DNA from 2 places in the Pseudomonas sp. GW821-FHT03A09 genome. Region 2 is predicted to be linked to the other one. Evidence: riboswitches for the same ligand, from Rfam matches in the RefSeq annotation. Region 2 holds a riboswitch; the other holds the start of a gene.
What was found. A riboswitch is a leader RNA that binds a small molecule or an ion and turns the genes downstream of it on or off. The one in region 2 is predicted to bind manganese.
Positions count from the first base shown of each region.

Region 1: it holds a riboswitch for manganese, as region 2 does, so the genes downstream of both, AC07V4_RS13215 (TMEM165/GDT1 family protein) here and mntP (manganese efflux pump MntP) in region 2, are expected to answer to the same signal.

Region 1 is NZ_JBWKUX010000006.1:137,256-146,568, forward strand. It holds gene AC07V4_RS13195 (fatty acid--CoA ligase) at 1-920, opposite strand, end outside; gene AC07V4_RS13200 (LysE family translocator) at 1,174-1,806, opposite strand; gene AC07V4_RS13205 (2-hydroxyacid dehydrogenase) at 1,891-2,856, shown strand; gene AC07V4_RS13210 (methyltransferase) at 2,887-3,885, shown strand; yybP-ykoY riboswitch at 3,936-4,057, shown strand; gene AC07V4_RS13215 (TMEM165/GDT1 family protein) at 4,146-4,730, shown strand; gene AC07V4_RS13220 (M48 family metallopeptidase) at 4,854-5,672, opposite strand; partial or broken gene AC07V4_RS13225 (HAMP domain-containing protein) at 6,978-7,172, shown strand; gene AC07V4_RS13230 (methyl-accepting chemotaxis protein) at 7,287-8,030, shown strand; gene AC07V4_RS13235 (SOS response-associated peptidase) at 8,149-8,769, opposite strand; gene AC07V4_RS13240 (putative signal transducing protein) at 8,808-9,068, opposite strand; gene AC07V4_RS13245 (CPXCG motif-containing cysteine-rich protein) at 9,080-9,262, opposite strand.
Region 2 is NZ_JBWKUX010000012.1:151,990-161,302, forward strand. It holds gene AC07V4_RS21105 (NAD(P)H-quinone oxidoreductase) at 1-76, opposite strand, end outside; gene AC07V4_RS21110 (NAD(P)-dependent alcohol dehydrogenase) at 250-1,317, shown strand; gene mntP (manganese efflux pump MntP) at 1,425-1,988, opposite strand; yybP-ykoY riboswitch at 1,999-2,168, opposite strand; gene scpB (methylmalonyl-CoA decarboxylase) at 2,199-2,981, opposite strand; gene AC07V4_RS21125 (CaiB/BaiF CoA transferase family protein) at 2,978-4,201, opposite strand; gene AC07V4_RS21130 (MFS transporter) at 4,219-5,514, opposite strand; gene AC07V4_RS21135 (LysR substrate-binding domain-containing protein) at 5,653-6,570, shown strand; gene AC07V4_RS21140 (phophatidylserine decarboxylase associated domain-containing protein) at 6,585-8,012, opposite strand; gene AC07V4_RS21145 (LuxR C-terminal-related transcriptional regulator) at 8,105-8,692, opposite strand; gene AC07V4_RS21150 (acetyl-CoA acetyltransferase) at 8,822-9,313, shown strand, end outside.

The sequences.
Region 1 (9,313 bases), on a different contig from region 2:
ACAATCTTCCAACCGCCAAAATCCACGCCCTGAGCGGCCTTGGCGTTAAGCACCATTTGCAGGATGGTCGGCACACAGTGGGAGAAAGTGACCTTTTCCTTGCGCCACAACTCCACCAGGTATTCAGGGTCGTAGCGGCCGGGATAGACCTGTTTGAGCCCAAGCATGGTCGCCACATACGGCAGGCCCCAGGCATGCACATGGAACATCGGCGTGATCGGCATATACACGTCGTTGGTGCCCAGCAGACGCACGCTGTCGACGCTCCCCATGATGGTTGCCACGCCTATGGTGTGCAGTACCAGTTGACGATGGGTGAAATACACGCCCTTGGGGTTGCCGGTGGTGCCGGTGGTGTAGAAGGTGGTGGCTACCGAGTTTTCGTCGAAGTCCTGGAAGTCGTATTTCGGGCTGGCAGCGGCCAGCAGGGTTTCGTACTCACCCACCAGGTTCGGTAATTCGGCGGTCTTGGCGTCACCGTCGGTGAGCAGCAGGGTCTTGTCGACGGTAGTAAGGTGCCCGGCGATCGCTTGGTAAAGCCCCACAAACTCGCTGTTGACCAGCACAAAGCGGTCCTCGGCGTGGTTCATGGTGTAGAGGATTTGCTCCGGCGACAGGCGCACGTTGATGGTGTGGATCACCGCACCGATCATTGGAATGGCGAACATGCATTCCAGGTAACGGTGGCTGTCCCAGTCCATGACCGCGACCGTATCACCGGCTTTCACTCCTGCGGCGGTGAGCACGTTGGCCAGGCGGGCGACGCGCTCGATCAGGGTGGGATAGGTATAACGCAGCTTGTCACGGTAGATGATTTCCCGGGTCTTCTCGTAACGGGCTCCGGACATCAACAGGCGTTTGATCAACAGCGGGTATTGGTACGCGCCTTCGGCGGGCGGGATAACACGGGTCTGCAACATACGAATCCCTTATCTGACTGCACGGTCTTGGCTTGAAGACCTGCACTTTAGAGAGCTTATGTGCCAGCCAAATCAGCCAAAGGAATGATTTGCAGACCGACACCAGTGCTAGCTTTGCGCCACCATCCAGAGCTGAAGAAGATCCAATGTGGGAGGGGGCTTGCCCCCGATAGCGGTCATTCAGCTAAGTATTCATTAGCTGATACTCCGCAATCGGGGGCAAGCCCCCTCCCACATCACTCAATGAACTTGATTATTTCATGCTGGTAAAAGCCAACTTCACACCAATGGCAATCAGCACGGCGCCCATCGTCCGATCAAACCAATGCCCCATCCGCGCAAACCCGGCGCGCACGCGCTGCTGGCTGAACAACATGGCAACCAGGCAGAACCACAGCGCCGTCGCCACCGCCAGGTACACGCCATAACCGGCTTGAATGGCCAGTGGCGTATGCGGGTTGATCACCACCGTGAACAGAGAAAGGAAGAACAACGTGGCCTTGGGGTTCAAGCCATTGGTCACGAAACCTGCGGTAAACGCACCACGCGGGGTGCGTTCGCCCGCTTCGCGGTGCAACTCGCCTTCGGCGGCAGGCTTGGCCGGCTGGGCGCGCAATGCCTTGAAACCGATGTACAGCAGATACGCCGCGGCGGCCCATTTCAGCGCGTTGAACAGCACGATGGACTGGGACACGATCAAGCCGATGCCGAGCAACGAGTACCCCACGTGCAGGAAAATCGCCGAGCCGACTCCCAGCGCGGTCCAAGTCCCGGCGCGGCGGCCATGGGTCACACTCTCGCGCACCACCACGGCGAAGTCCGGGCCGGGGCTGGCCACCGCCAATAAGTGAATCAGGGCTACGGTCAAAAACTCGGCAACGTACATGCTCACTCCATGAAGTAACTGATTATTTCATCTGATAGGCTCGGCAGATTACGCCTTCGAACCCTGTCGCAAAAGGTACAGTTGATGACGAACAATCGCCGCGCGGTCTTCCTTGATCACCCGTCCCTGGACCTCGGGGACCTCGACCTCAGCGAGCTGCGAAATTGCTTTGGCGAACTGCAGTTGTACGAACAGACAACCCCGCAGAATGTAGTCGAACGCCTGCAAGGCGCTGAAGTTGCGATCAGTAACAAAATTGCCCTCAACGCTGAAACCCTGGCCGCCTGCCCCACGCTCAAACTGATCCTGGTATCGGCCACGGGCACCAATAACGTCGACCTGGAAGCGGCACGCCACCACGGCATCACCGTGAGCAACTGCCAGGGCTACGGCACTCCGTCGGTGGCGCAGCATACGATCATGCTGCTGCTCAACCTGGCGACACGCTTGAAGGACTATCAACGAGACGTCAGCGCGGGCAAATGGCAACAGGCCAAGCAGTTTTGCCTGCTGGATCACCCTATCGTCGAACTTGAAGGTAAAACCCTCGGTTTGCTCGGCCATGGAGAATTGGGCAGCGCCGTGGCGCGCCTGGCCGAAGCCTTCGGCATGCGCGTTGTGTTGGGCGCCATCCCGGGGCGCCCTGCCCGCGCCGACCGCATGCCGCTGGATGAATTGCTGACACAAGTGGACGCGCTGACCCTGCACTGCCCGCTCAACGACCACACCCGCAACTTTATCGGTGCCCGCGAGCTGACGTTGCTCAAGCCCGGCGCGTTTGTGGTCAACACAGCACGCGGTGGGTTGATCAATGAACAGGCCCTGGCCGATGCGTTGCGCAGCGGTCATCTGGGTGGCGCCGCAACCGATGTGCTGAGCGTGGAGCCTCCGGCGGCTGGCAACCCGCTGCTGGCGAGCGATATTCCTCGGCTGATTGTCACGCCCCACAACGCCTGGGGCAGCCGCGAAGCACGGCAGCGCATCGTTGGCCAACTGGCGGAAAACGCCCAAGGCTTTTTCAACGGCGCCCCGCTGCGCGTCGTCAGTTGATAAACTGCGCCCCTTTTCAAGGAGCAGACTATGGATCCGCGCAGTGAAGTACTGCTTCGTCAGGCCGAACTTTTTCAAGGCAACCTGCTGCTGGTCGGTTTGCCTGCCGACGACCTGCTGGGGCGCCTGCCCAATGCCCACGGCTGGTGCTGGCATGCGGGCGACCAGGCAGCACTCGATGCACGCTTCCCCGAGCGCAGCCAGTTCGGCGTGAACGTACCTGAGCGTTCGTTCGATGCGGCAGTGATCTTCCTGCCCAAGTCCAAGGACCTCACCGATTACCTGCTCAACACCGTGGCCGCACGCCTGCCCGGCGCCGAGCTGTTTCTGGTCGGGGAGAAAAAAGGCGGTATCGAAAGCGCCGCCAAGCAGATGATCCCGTTCGGCAAGCCCCGCAAGCTCGACAACGCGCGGCATTGCCAGCTGTGGCAAGTCACCGTGGCCAACGCCCCGCAAGCGGTCGAGCTGGAAAGCCTGGCGCAAGTGTTCGACGTGCCGCTGGCCGAAGGGCCACTCAAGGTGGTGAGCCTGCCGGGCGTGTTCAGCCACGGGCGCCTGGATCGCGGCACCGAGCTGTTGCTGGAACACCTGGACAAACTGCCCAGCGGTCATTTGCTCGACTTCGGCTGCGGCGCGGGCGTATTGGGCGCGGCGGTCAAACGTCGCTACCCGCACAACAGTGTGACGATGCTGGATGTGGATGCCTTTGCCGCCGCCAGCAGCCGCCTGACATTGGCAGCCAATGGTCTGGAAGCCGAGGTGTTGACCGGTGACGGAATCGACGCCGCGCCAATGGGTTTGAACGCGATCCTGAGCAATCCGCCGTTCCATGTCGGGGTGCATACCGACTATTTCGCCACGGAAAACTTGCTGCGAAAAGCCGCGAAACACCTGGCAAAAGGCGGCGAACTCCGGCTGGTCGCTAATAGCTTCCTGAAGTATCAACCGCTGATCGAAGAGCACCTGGGCGTGTGTGCGATCAAGGCCGAAGGCAATGGCTTTCGCATTTACCGTGCCAAGCGCGGCTGACGGGCGTTTGAAAAAGAAGGCTTGCCGAATGGATTTTGCCTAGGCAGAATCCGCTCCGTCCTAGGGGAGTAGTCTCCCACGAGCGCCACGCTCGTCCGGCATACGTCAACATACTTGGTCAGCAGACCATGGCGTATGCGACCCAGGAGTCCGCACAGACGGACCGGGGTTTGACAAGACCTATGACACGCACACCTTACCCGGGGCGGGAAGGCTGTACGTGTCATAGCCGTGTCGACCCGCCCCTGGAAACCTACCTGATGCTGGATTCATTACTCGTTCCTACCGCAATCGTTGCCTTGGCCGAAATCGGCGACAAGACGCAACTGCTCGCGCTCATCCTGGCCGCACGCTTTCGCAAGCCCTGGCCGATCATCGCCGGTATTGTGGCCGCAACCCTGGCCAACCATGCGGCCGCCGGTGCCGTGGGGGCCTGGTTCGGCAGTTTCTTCTCGGATGCGGTGTTGCACTGGATTCTGGCGGCGAGCTTCTGCGCCACGGCACTGTGGACCCTGGTGCCGGACAAACTCGACGATGACGAAGCCAGTACCACTCGCAAGTTCGGGCCGTTCCTGACTACCCTGATCGCATTCTTCCTCGCCGAAATCGGCGACAAGACACAGATCGCCACGGTGATGCTGGCGGCGCAGTACCCGGAGTTGTGGCTGGTGATTATCGGCACCACCTTGGGCATGCTGATTGCCAACGTGCCGGTGGTATTGGCGGGTAATTTTGCAGCGGAGAAGCTGCCGCTGACCTTGATTCGTCGACTGGCAGCCACGGCATTCTTCATCCTGGCTATCGTCGCCGTATACAAAGCCATGCAAAGCAGCGGCTGGATCTAAACCTGTAAATCCAACCCAATGTGGGAGCTGGCTTGCCTGCGATAGCATCGGCCCGGTTCAACTGCCAGACCGAGTTGCCCGCATCGCAGGCAAGCCAGCTCCCACACTTGGATTTTCACAGGCTCAGGATTTTTTGGCCTGCTGGTACAGAGGCATCACCTTCGGAATCGCCGCCTGCAACGAGGCGATTCGGCTGTCGGAAGCCGGGTGAGTGCTCATGAACTCCGGTGGCGCACCTTCAGAAGCCTTGGCCATTTTGTTCCATAACGTGATGGCGGCGTTCGGGTTGTAGCCGGCGCGGGCCGAAAGCTCCAGGCCAATCAAGTCCGCCTCGTTTTCATTGGCGCGACTGTTGGGCAAGGTCATACCGTAGTTGGTCACAGTATCGGCCAGTGCCAGGCTGTCCTGGGTCAGGCCAAACAACGCGCCAGCACCCTGCTTGGCCATCTCGATGCCATACGCCTTGGACATGGCTTCACGACCGTGCTCACGCAAGGCGTGGGCAATCTCATGACCCATCACCGCAGCCAGCTCGTCATCAGTGAGCTTGAGGTTATCGATCAAGGCGCTGTACACGAAGATCTTGCCGCCAGGCCCACAGTTGGCGTTCATCTCATCGCTCTTGATCAGGTTCACTTCCCACTTCCACTGCGCCGCATCCGGGCGGAAGGACGGCGCCTGGGCGATCAGGCGGTTGGCAATGGCCTGCACGCGCTTGGCGTTGGCGCTGGTCTTGTCCACCAAGCCCTTGCCGCTCGCCTCACCCAGGGTCTGCTGGTAGGACTGGGCATACATCTGGTCGACTTCCTGGCTCGACAGCATGCTGAACATGTACTGCTTGCGCTCCACACCCACGGCGCCGCCACTGGTGGTGTTGACCGACTGACAACCGGCCAGCAGTACTGCTGAACTAAGTAGGCTTATCGCCAATGCTTTCTTCATGACACTCTCCCTGAAAATCAGGCGCGTATCGTAGGCGGTCATTTATATCGGCGCCAGATACAGCAGACGTGTAACCGTTAAATTTCGGATACATCCCACTACGCCAGCCACCATCCCATTTGCGACGCCACCGACTTTTTTGCAGGACACGCCTTAAGGCTCCCCTCGGCGTGGCCGATATAAAAATGCAGCCCATTCCCCTCTGCGCCCGGAGCCTTCATGAAATTCAAGTCGATTCAGTTTTCCGTCGCGGCACTGACCGGCGCCATCGTGCTGAGCGTAGTCGCCGTACTGGTACTCTACGCCTTGTTTGCTGGTGCGCGAACCCAGGAGATGGTGCAAGAGCGCACCCAGGCGCAGTTCGAACAGATCATCAAGGAGCGCCTCACCACGCTGGCGCAAACCCAGGCCACACTGATCCAGCGCGAACTGGAAGCGCCGTTGGTGACCGCCAAAGGCTTGGCCACCACCAACGCCCTGCTCGGCATGAAGGACGCCAAGGGCGAACCGGCCTTACAGATCGGCCGCGAACAACTGATCAGCCTGCTGCATGAAACCGTGGTGCGTAACCCGAAAATCCTCGGCGCCTACATCGGCTGGGAACCCAACGCCATCGATCACAACGACGCCAATTTTGTGAACAGCCCCATCGTCGGCATGGGCACCGACGGCCGCTTCCTGCCGTGGTGGTACCGCAATGCCGATGGCAGCCTGGGCCTGGACAAGCTGGCCGACGTCAACGACCAGAACATTCTCTCTACCGGCGTGCGCGCCAGCGAGTACTACCTGTGCTCCAAGGAAAGCCAGAAGCCCTGCGCCATCGACCCCGCCCCGTACAAGGTGGGCAACGCCATGGTGATGCTGGCGTCGTTCATCGAGCCGATCATGATCGATGGCAAGTTCCAGGGCATCGTCGGTGCCGACCTCTCGGTAAACTTCATCCAGGACATGCTGACCCGTGCCGACCAGAGTCTCTACGACGGCGCCGGTGAACTGGCGCTGATCTCCAGCAACGGACGCCTGGTGGCCTACACCAAGGACGCCAGCAAGCTCGGCGAGAAGGCCAGCGACCTGCTCGACAGCAATGAACTGGCCAACCTTGGCCAACTGAAAGTCGGCGAAGTGCGCTACGACATCGACAAGACAAGTGGGCATATCGAATTGCTCTTGCCGTTCAACATCGGCCAGGCCGAAGCGCGCTGGACCTTGATGTTGCAACTCCCCCTGAGTGCCGTGATGGCGGACTCGAACGCATTGCAAAGTGACCTGCAAGCCCAACGCAAGACCGACACATTCGGCATGGCCATGGTCGGCCTGGTGATCGCCGGCATCGGCTTGCTGGTGATCTGGCTGGTCGGCCATGGCATCGCCCGCCCGCTCAAGCAAATGGTGGCCATGCTCAACGACATCGCCCAGGGCGAAGGCGATCTCACACGGCGCCTGACCAGCGATCGCGCCGACGAATTGGGGGCGATCGCCGGTGGCTTCAATACCTTCCTGATCAAGCTGCAAGGCATGATTACGCAAGTGGTGAGTTCAGTGCAGAAAGTCAGTGACTCTTCGGAACACACTGCCGACATTGCGATTCGGACCAACCAGGGCGTGCACAGACAAATGGTCGAGATCGACCAGGTGGCGACCGCCGTGCATGAGATGACCGCTACCGCGCAAGATGTGGCGCGCAATGCCACCCAGGCTGCGCAAGCCGCCAGCCATGCCGACCAGGCAGCCAGCCAAGGTATGCGTATTGTGCGTGACACCTCGACGTCCATCGGCGCACTCGCCGAAGAAATCGGCAAAGCCGTCGGCGTGGTGCAGACCCTGGCCAAGGACAGCGAGAACATCAACGCGATCCTCACCGCGATTCGCGGGATTGCCGAGCAGACCAACCTGCTTGCACTCAACGCCGCCATCGAGGCGGCACGAGCCGGCGAGCAAGGCCGTGGTTTTGCCGTGGTCGCGGATGAAGTGCGCAACCTGGCGCAGAAAACCCAGAAGGCCACCGAAGAAATCCAGGCCATGATCCAGCAGTTGCAACAAGGTACGCGCGATGTGGTGCGGGTGATGGAAGACAGCCAGAACCGCACCGATGAAAGCGTGCAGCACGCAGCAAAGGCAGCGCAAGCGCTGGAGACCATCACTCAAGCGGTGTCGGTGATCAACGACATGAACACCCAGATCGCCAGCGCTGCCGAGGAACAGAGCGCGGTGGCCGAGGACATCAATCGCAACGTGATCAATATCGGCCAGGTTGCGAATGAAGTGGCGGGCGGCGCGGACGAGTCCAGCGCGGCGAGTGCGGACTTGACCAAGTTGGCGGAGCAGCAGCGGCGCTTGATCAATCAGTTCAAGGTTTGATATTTACTGCGATTTTTAGGCCGCCTTCGCGGGCAAGCCCGCTCCCACATTTGGATCTGTGAATACATTCAAAATGTGGGAGGGGACTTGCCCCCGATGAGGCCGGTGAGTCCAACCACTAGGCCGGAGTCAGGCACTCCGGCCCATTGAGTTTGGGATCGTTGACCATATTGGCCAGGACTCGCTCGCGCAACGCGGTGGGTTCACTGGCCAGCAAGCCTTGCAGCACATGCAAGGGCGTTTCGGGATTGAGCCAGGCTTCCTGCCCCGCTGCATCCAGAATCAACGGCCGCCGCTGACTTTGCGCGGCCTGGGTGATCACTGCCGTACTCAGCCATACCTGCTCCTGCACGGGGTACGCTTCCCAGATCGCCGCAAAAAACAACGTGGAACCTTCCCCCGGCGTGAGCCAATACGGGCGCTTGCGCTGGGTGCCGCGCCATTCGTAAAACCCGTTGGCTGGCAACAGGCAACGGCGCTGGCGGAAGGCCTCGCGAAACATCGGTTGTTCGGCCAGGGTTTCGGCGCGGGCGTGGGCCGGCGTGCGGGACAGATCGGTCAGCCAGGGTGGCGTGAGGCCCCAACGGGCACGCGCCAGGGTGCGCTGACCCTCGCTCAAGCGCTGGATCAGCACCGAATCATTCGGGGAGATATTCCACTGGGCTTGCTGATCGGCGGGAAAACCCGGCAGTGCAGCAAAGGTAGGGGTCCAGCGAAACAGGGCATAACGTCCACACATGGGGTAACACGACTCTTGGGGGTAAACCGACCGACAGCCTAACAGACCAGCACGTCGGGGAAGCTGTCGGGTTCATCGCCAGGCAGGGGCTGCGCACCGATGTAGGCGGTAATCAGCTCACGGGCGTAGGCAGCCTGGTCGTTGTCCACTTCCAGGCCCAACAGTCCGAAAATCGGCAACTCACCCGTGCCACCCAGCAAGTGGCGCCCCACCAGGTGCGCCTCGACACCTTCGCTGGCGAGCATCTGTTGCAGTAACTCGCCTTCCATCAGGTTTTCCGGTTCGTAGATTCGCTGCATGGGTGTACCTGTTATTCGTTTTCGCTGCGGGTTTCCAACATCCATTCGTCACCATGGACCTGCAGGCTGAAAATGATCGGTCGGCAACACACCTGGCAGTCTTCGATGTACGTCTGATCGCCGCCGGACAAATCCACGGTGGTCTCGACCTCTTCGCCACAATAAGGACAATCGTACAGCGCAGTTTCCAGCATCGCGGTCTCCTAGGTGACTTGTGCGTATAATCGCCGGTCTATTTACAGGGC
Region 2 (9,313 bases):
CTTGACGCGGTTGCAGGACTTCAGGGCCACCGGGTGTGGTGATTTCGATCAGGGTCATTGTTTGAGGCAGTGTCATGTGAGCATTCCTGTAGCGATGAGCCTATGGGTTGGGACTGTGCCGTGCGCTCGTCGGTTCAGGGGCATTCTAGGCTAAACCGGACGAAGGGTCTGTGCGGATGAACGCGTTTGAACGGTGGCGCGTCTATGCTGGTCCACTGACTTCAACCGTCAGATCAACAGGTGAACCAAATGGCCAAGACTTACAGCTACGCCGCGCGGGATTCCAAGGATTCACTCAAGCCTTTCACCTTCGAACGTCGTGCGCCAGGGGCGGATGACGTGCAGATCGATATTCTCTACTGCGGCGTGTGCCACTCCGATCTGCACACCGCGCGCAACGAGTGGCACAACACACTTTACCCGTCGGTGCCCGGCCATGAAATTGTCGGCCGTGTGACAGCGGTAGGCGCCAATGTACAGAAGTTCAAAGTCGGCGATCTGGCCGGTGTCGGTTGTATGGTCGACAGCTGCCAGCACTGTGCATCCTGCGCCGAGGGCGAGGAGCAGTATTGCGAAAACGGTTTTACCGGCACCTACAACGGCCCGGTATTTGGTGGCGAGAATACCTTCGGTGGCTACTCGGACAACATTGTGGTCAAGGAAAAGTTCGTGCTGCGAATCTCCCACGGCGATGCCAACCTGGCGGCTGTGGCACCGCTGTTGTGCGCGGGCATCACCACCTACTCACCGTTGCATCATTGGAAGGTCGGCCCCGGCAAGAAAGTCGGCGTGGTTGGCCTGGGCGGTCTTGGTCATATGGCGGTGAAGATCGCCCATGCCATGGGCGCGCATGTCACACTGTTTACCACCTCGCCCAACAAGCGCGAAGACGGCCTGCGCCTGGGGGCCGACCATGTGGTGGTGTCGAAGAACCCGGACGAGATGGCCAAGGTCGCCAACAGCCTGGACTTCATCCTCAACACCGTCGCCGCGCCACATGACCTGGATGCCTTCATCAGCCTGCTCAAACGCGACGGCACCATGACCCTGGTGGGCGCGCCCGACAGCCCGCACCCATCGCCTGCGGTGTTCAACCTGATCTTCAAGCGCCGCAGCCTGGCCGGCTCGTTGATCGGCGGTATCCAGGAAACCCAGGACATGCTGGACTTCTGCGCCAGGCACAAGATTGTCTCGGACATCGAGATGATCGATATCCAGGGCATCAATGAAGCCTATGAGCGCATGCTCAAGGGCGATGTGAAGTATCGGTTCGTGATCGATATGGATAGCTTGAAGAAGCAAAACCACGCCGCCTGAAAACACTGTAAACCCAATGTGGGAGGGGGCTTGCTCCCGATGACGCTGGATCAGTCAACAACTACTTGGCTGACACACTGCTATCGGGGGCAAGCCCCCTCTCACATTCAGGCCGACAGGTGCTCGTAGAGAATCGTCGCACCCACCAGCATCAACACCACACCGCCCACCATCTCCGCACGTTTGCCCACCACCGTGCCCAGCACCCGGCCAAGCATCATGCCGATGGTCACCATGGTCATGGTCGCCAGACCAATGGCGGCGGCGGCCACCAGGATATTCACGTCGACAAACGCCAGGCCCACGCCCACCGCCAGCGCATCGATGCTGGTGGCAAATGCCGTGACCGCCAGGATCATGAAGGAATGCTGGGTCGGTTTTTCCACCTCGTCATCATCGGCCTTGAGCCCGTTGTAGATCATGTGCAGGCCCAGTGCGACCAGCAGGGTAAAGGCGATCCAGTGGTCCCAGGCTTCCACCCAGCGGGTGGCGGCGTGGCCGATGGCCCAGCCGATCATTGGCGTGATGGCTTCGATCACGCCGAAGATCAAGCCGGCGCGCAGGGCTTCGGTAAAGCGTGGTTTGTGCAGGCTGGAGCCTTTGCCGATAGCTGCGGCGAAGGCATCCGTAGACATGGCGAAGGCCAGAAGAATCAGGGAAATGGGGTTCACGGTCAGGCTTCCAGTCGGGCTGCATGAGTCAACGACACGCCCACACGCCCGACTACAGGCATGGATGTGTCGCTGGTCTCACCAACCACAACGGTGTTCGTACCACGGCAGGTTGCCGAATATGTTGATACGAACGCTTCTGAGCGGGTCAGAAGCCGGTTACTCCCCAACGAAGGGTCGCAGCATAGAGCGCCAAAGATGAAAATTCCGTCAACGGCCTTCAAAGACCGGCGGGCGCCGCTCGGCAAAGGCCGCCAACCCTTCACCAAAATCCGCACTCGCGCAGGCCTGGCGGCGTAGCTCGGCGATCTGTTCCATGGCTTGCACCGGCATTGGCTGCAGGTCTTCGAGGATACGCAGTTGCTCCTTGACCGCCTGGATCGCCAGCGGCGCCTTGGCGGCGATGCCTCGGGCGATGTCCACGGCGGTGGCCTCCAGGGCATCGGTGGGCACCAGACGGTTGATCACGCCAAAGCGTTCGGCGCGTTCGGCATCGAGTTTCTGTGCGCAGAAAAACATCTCCTTGAGCACATGAATCGGCAGGTTGTTGAAGAAGCGCAGCAGACCACTGGTGGTGTAGGGCAGGCCGATATTGGCCGGGGTCATGGCGAAGCTGGCGCTGGGGTCGGCCACCACCATGTCGCAGCTCATGGCCAGGTCCACGGCGCCGCCCCAGGCCGAGCCGGAAATCGCCGCGATCACCACGCCCGGGTAGGCGCGGATACGCCGCAGCACTTGTTCCAGCGGCTTACCGTAGGCCACAGGATCGCGGTCGCGGGCCACTTCGCCGATATCGTGGCCGGCGCTCCAGACGCTCTGGCCGACCTCGGCGCCGAGGATCACTACGCCGACGCGCTGGGCGGCGAGGGCGACCAGGCTTTCGTCCAGGCTGTCGAGCAGTTGCGCGCAGAGGGCATTGCGCTGGCTGGGGTTACTGAAAGTCAGGCGCGCAATACGGGTGTCGATGTGTGTGATGGATACGTTGACCGTCATGATGCGGTTCCTGTGTGGCGTTCGAGTTCGGGGGCCTGGGTGACGACGTTGGCGTTGAGCAATGCCTGGATCGCGGCTTCGGCAAAGCCGGCCTGGCGCAACACTTCGATGCTGTGCTCGCCGAGCAACGGCGGCGGCCGTTGTGCACTGGCCGACTGCGCTTCGCTGAAGACCGGCGTTACCACCTGGCGCAATCCGCCAAGGGTGGGATGCTCCACGGTTTGGGTCAACCGGCTGTGCAGCACCTGCGGGTCGGCGAACACTTCGTCCAAGGTATTGATGGGGCCGGCGGGCAGGCCGGCGGCGATAAAGCGTTCGGTCCAGTCGCGCTTGCTGCGGGTTTTCAGGCGGCTTTCCAGGATGGCTTTCAATTCCTCGCGGCGCTCCACCCGGGCTTCGTTGCTGGCAAAGCGCGGGTCATCCGGCAGCTCGGGCAAGTCCAGCAACACGCACAGGCGGCCCCACATGGCCGAGGTGATCGGTGCCAGGTTCAGCGGGCCATCCAGGGTCTGGAACACACCATAAGGCGCAATCACTGAATGGGCATTGCCGGTGCGCCGGGGCACGTCGCCCAGGCTCAAGTAGCGTTGGCCGTGCACGCTGAGCAAGCCGACGAGGCTGGCCAGCAGCGAAGTGTTGACGTGTTGCCCGCGCCCGCTGCGCTCACGCTCCAGCAGGGCGGCGAGTACCGCCGTCACCAGCCACATGCCCGAGGTCAAGTCACCGATGGCGGTGCCGGTGCGGGTAGGGTCGCCGTCGCTGAAACCGGTGAGGCTCATCAGCCCGGAATAGCCCTGGGCGATCTGGTCGAAGCCCGGCCAACTGCTCATCGGGCCGTCGCTGCCGAAGGCATTGATACTGCCCAGGATCAGCCGCGGGTTGCGCGCGCTCAACACCTCATAACCCAAGCCCATGCTCTCCAGGGTGCCGGGCTTGAAGTTCTCGATGACCACGTCGGCGTCGTCGATCAGTTGCTGGATCGTGTCCAGGCCCCTGGGGTTGCGAAAGTCCACGCACAACCCGCGCTTGTTACGGTTGCACGACAAATAATAGGTGCTCACGCCCCGGTCGAAAGGCCCCCAGGTGCGGCTCATATCACCGGTTGGGCCGGGTTCCACCTTGATCACATCGGCGCCGAGGTCGGCCAGCACCATGGTGCAGAACGGGCCGGACAGGGCACGGCTGAGGTCGATGATCTTGATACCTTGCAGCGCTTGCATGGGCGTCTCCAACGAAGTTATTGCGGCAATGTCTGGTCGCGGGTTTCAACGGCAAACGGCAGGATCAACACGCCCAGCACAAAGGCGGCCGCTGTCCAGGCAATCGGTGTGCCGATGGAGCCATACCCATGAATGGCCGCCGCCAGCAGGAAGTTGACCCCAGCACCGATAAACCGCCCCACTGAGGCATTGAACGCAAAGGCAGTGGCGCGGATGCGCGTAGGGTATTGCTCGGGCAACCACAGGGAAAAGATCGCGAAGTTGCCGCCGAAGAACCCCAGGAACACCAGCGACACCATGAACAAATGCAGTCCGTCATCCAGGTAAAACACCCAGCCGAAGGCAAATACGATGGCCGCCGCCATGCCACTGAAGTAGATGCCCAGTGCCTTGCGTCGACCCACCCGTTCCGCCAGCCACGGCGCCACCAGGCAGCCGAGGATAGTACTCAGGGACAGCACCGCCGCGCCGATGGAGGCCAAGTGCACCGCGCCGACGTGGTCGATACCGGCGCGGGTCGCCAGAGTGACCACGGCGGTGGCTTCGTACACCGACCCGGCCCACAGGCCGACGATCGCTACGCCAACCAGGGCTGAACTGGTCAAGGTCCGGCGGCGAAAGGCCGGCGCGAAGATCTCCCACCATGGCGTACGCGGACCTGTCTTTGCCATTTGGCGCTGTGGCTCTTTGACCTTCAGCGCGGTGTACACCGCGACTACCGCTGGAAACAGCCCACACAGGAACATCACCCGCCAACCATAGGCGGCGCCCACGGTGTAGTTGAGCAGCGCGGCGATGAAAAAGCCCAGGTAATAGCCGGTTTGCAGGTAACCGGCGCCCATCTTGCGGCGGTCTTCGGGCCAGCTTTCGGCGACGTAGGTGCCAGCCAGCGCCCATTCACCGCCCACGCCGATGCCGGCGATCAAGCGAAAAATCGCCAATTGCCAGATGTTGTCGGAAAACGCCGCCGCGCCAGTGAACAACGAGTACACCAGGATGCTCGCCGCCAGTACCTTGACCCGCCCAAAGCGATCCGCCAGCGGCCCCCAGATAAACGACAGGCCCCAGCCGACCAGGAACAGGCCGAACATGATCGAACCATACATGGCGATATTCGCGGCGGTGGGTTCCAGGCCGGAGTGGGGCAGCAGTTCGGTGAGGGCCGGGATCAGCACCAGGGCGAAAATGACGGAATCCACACCGTCCAGCACCCAGCCCAGGTAGACCGCCCAGAACCCGCGAATCTGCTCACGGGACAGCGGTGTTTTGTAGGGTTTTGCACGCAGTGCCGACGCGGTTAACGCTTTGGACATGACGACCTCCCATGGCCCTGATCGGGCCTTCTTGTTGTGAGGTCAATCTAGGATGCGACGGCATAAGCAACAAATATGAAATTCCTTTGGTGGCATCGGATTTTTATATAGAGTCGAAGACTTTCGAGGAGGACAGTCATGGACCTGCGCCAGTTGCGGTACTTCGTCAAAGTGGTCGAATGCGCCAACATCACCCGTGCCAGCGAGGCCCTGCACATCGCCCAGCCGGCCATCAGCCAGCAGATGCGCAACCTGGAACAGGACATGGGGATGCAACTGCTCGAACGCAGCGCCCAAGGCGTAGTGCCCACCGCCGCCGGCCAGACCTTGTACCGGCACGCTGTCGACCTGTTGCGCCAGGCCGACGCCACCCACGAGTTGCTGCGCCAGGACGCCGAATACCCCCAGGGCAAGGTCTCGGTAGGCATGCCGTCGAGCACGGCGCGGATGCTCGCGATACCCCTGGCGCGTACCATTCGCAGCCGTTATCCGGGTATCAAGCTGGAGCTAATCGACGCGCCGAGTGCGCAGTTGGCTGGTTTGATCACCCAGGGCCGTGTGGCGCTGGCCGTGCAGGTTGACGGGGTGCCGACGCGGGGTGTGATCGCCCGGCGTCTATTCAGCGAGACCCTGTATCTGGTGGCGTGGCCGGAATTCGAATTGCCACCGACGCCGTTGAGCATCCAGAGCCTGGCGCGGATGCCGCTGGTGCTGCCCTGTGCGCCGAACACCATTCGCAGTCGTGTCGAGTCCGCCATGCAGGAGGCCGGGTTGCCGTTTGCCGTGGAGTTCGAAGCCAATTCCACCGACCTGTTGTTTTCGGCGGTGCTGGCGCGGCTCGGCGTGACCGTGTTGCCGTGGGCGGCGGCCCATGTGGAGCTGGAGCAGAACCGACTGAAGCTGGCACGTATCGACCATCGCTTGTTCAGCCGTGAACTGTCTTTGTGCTGGCCGGACACGGCGGTGCAGAGCAACGCCGTGCAGAAGGTCAAGGCGACCATTCTTGAGTTGTTCGAAGGCTTTGAGCAGCAGGCGGGGTGGGCGACCCCCGCCTAACTGCCCGGCGCCGTTTACTTGGGTTTGTGCGTGTCCAAAGCGGTGGCAATCACACTGCCCATGGGCGTCGGTTTTGGCGCCTGGCGGTGTTTCACTGCATTGATTGCCCATTCTTCCAACCGCACGCGGTCACGCTGGAACAGCATCACGTGGGTGGAACCACCGAACTCGAAATGACCAATTTCGGTGCCACGCTTGATGACGACCGGTTTACTGCCTTCACCAACGATAAACGCCGGCTCGATGATACAGGTCGAGACTTCCACCATGCCGATGCAGATCAGCGCCACGTACCCGCAGGTGGGGTGCTCGAAAATAAAGATCGCCCGGGCCGCCACATGGCCGAGGTAGGGTTGCGACTCGGTGCCTTCCCAGGTGCCCGGGCCTTCCTTCTGAGCCGGGCGTTGGGCGAAGTAAGTGCCGGGCTGTACCCATGAACGCACCAGGGTGCCGTCCAACGGTGCGTTCCAGCGATGGTAGTGGGTGGCGGACAGGAACCCCTGGTAAAGCTGACCACCTTCAAACAACTTGGCCCACCGGCTCTCGCCGGCGAACAGGTCCAGCAGCGAGTAATTGACGTCCTTGATCCAGAAGTCGCTCTCGAAGGCGATATTGTTCTGGTACTCCCAGGGCGTGGTCTCGCAGCCGATGTCGACCTGAGTCTTGGCATCGCCCTGGAATGGCCGCGCGCCGGTCACGAACTTGCGGATGAAAAAGTCGTTCCACGAAGCGAAGCCATAACCAGGCTTTTTCGGATCGTGCTCCATCTGGTGCCAGACCCCGGCTTTCCACGCGGCCTTGGAGATCCACGAGCCTGGTTTTTCGGGGTTGTTGATGTCGAGCTTGTCCAGGGATTGCGGGCTCTTGAGGTAGGCGTTCCAGGTGTCGAGCACCTTCTTGAACTGCTGGTTGAAGGTCGCGTCATGGAACAGCGCTACACCGGCTTCGGTGGCCATGGAAATCGCCAGGAAGCCATTCATGGGCGTGCCCACCTGGGCGGTGTCGTTGAAGGAGGACGAGGTGGTAACGATCTCGTTGAGAATCTCGAAGAAACTGTCGTAGCCATCGATCCATACCGCGTCGCCATCCTCGGTTTTGATCTGGTCACGGGTTTGGGGCGGCAGGGTCATCACGAAGGCGTTGGACTGCTGGATCATCGACATCACCCACATGCGGTACACACTGTTGTGGGTGACCCACTGCTTGAACGCCACCAGTTGCGGTTGCATGGGCGCGAGGGTGCCGGCTTTTTTCATCGCGGCGATGTAGTTGCGCAGCGGCACCAGGTAATTGGCGGTCGCCCACACGCGGTTGGGTACCCAGAAACCCATCTGCACGGGGCCGGCGTTGTCCAGGGTGAGCAAGTTGGAACCGCTGCCCTCGACGGGCGGTGGGGTTTTACGGGGTTGAGTGGCAGGTGAGGAACGATCAGTGTGCGCCATGGTATTAGTCCTTTAAACATCGCTACGTGGGTAAGCTCTTCTTGAGCAATGTTCAGCGTAGCCAGCACGGGACCGGGGTTTGTAATGGTTGGCTATAACCAGCTGCGCCCACCGACAAAAATCATCTTCGACACCAACTCCACAATGTTCTTCACCTCCAGCTTCTTCATCAACCGTGCCCGGTGTACTTCCACCGTGCGGTGGGAAATCCCCAGGCGCAGGGCGATTTCCTTGGACTTGAGGCCGTTGACGATCAGCATGGCGATTTCCCGTTCCCGTGGCGTGAGGTCTCCTGTGCCGGCATGGGTACGGTCCAGGCGCTCGAAGTGCCAGATCATCAGCTTGAACGGGTCTTTGGGAGTGAGGGTGTAGCCGTGGGATTTGGCCCAGAACACTTCGCCGTTTTTGTGCTGCATGAAGCGTTCATCGGAGTAGAAGCCGTTTTCACTGTCGAGCAGCCAGTCATGGCTGCGCTTGCCGATGGCGTGATAATCGGCCTGGGACGGGTAGATCAGCAGGGTCAACTGGTTGACCAGGGCTTCGCGGGGGTAGCCGAACAGCTTCAGGAAGGCTTCGTTGCAGTCGACGATCACGCGGTGGCGGGTGACGATTTGTGGCGCGGGAGACAGCCGGAACGCCAGGCGCTCGATATCTTGGAGTGGTTGTGCAAACACGGTCATTGGGCGTCCTGCCTCGTGGTGTATCGCTTCGGCTACTACTTATCCATGTAAGTAGTTACACGAATTGGCGAGCGACCAAGGGTGGCTCATTGTAGGCAATGTTTAGACCCACACCAGAAGAAATTGAATATGCCTGCTGATTGCGTCTCCATAGTTGCCGCTGGTCATTCGCGTTTTGGTCGCCTGGAAGGCACCACCCTTGAAGACCTGATCGTACAGGTCACCCGCGAAGCCCTAAAGGATGCGGCCATTGATGCATCAGAGATTGACGCGCTGTTTCTCGGCCACTTCAATTCCGGGCTGGTGCCCGACGGTTTTGCCGCCTCGCTGCTGTTGCAAGCTGACCCGGGGCTGCGCTTCAAGCCGGCCACCCGTTGTGAAAATGCCTGTGCGTCCGGCTCAGCGGCGATCCAGGCCGGGGTCAATGCGATCCTGTCCGGCAGCGCCGAGCTGGTATTGGTGGTGGGCGCCGAGAAGATGACCCACACCTCCACGGCTGCTGTCACCCAGGCCCTGGCCGGTGCCGGCTATCAGAACGACCCAGCGGAAGCCGGCCTGAGCTTCCCGCAATTGTTTGGCCGCGCCGCCCGGCAATACGCCGAGCGCTACCAATGCCCGCTG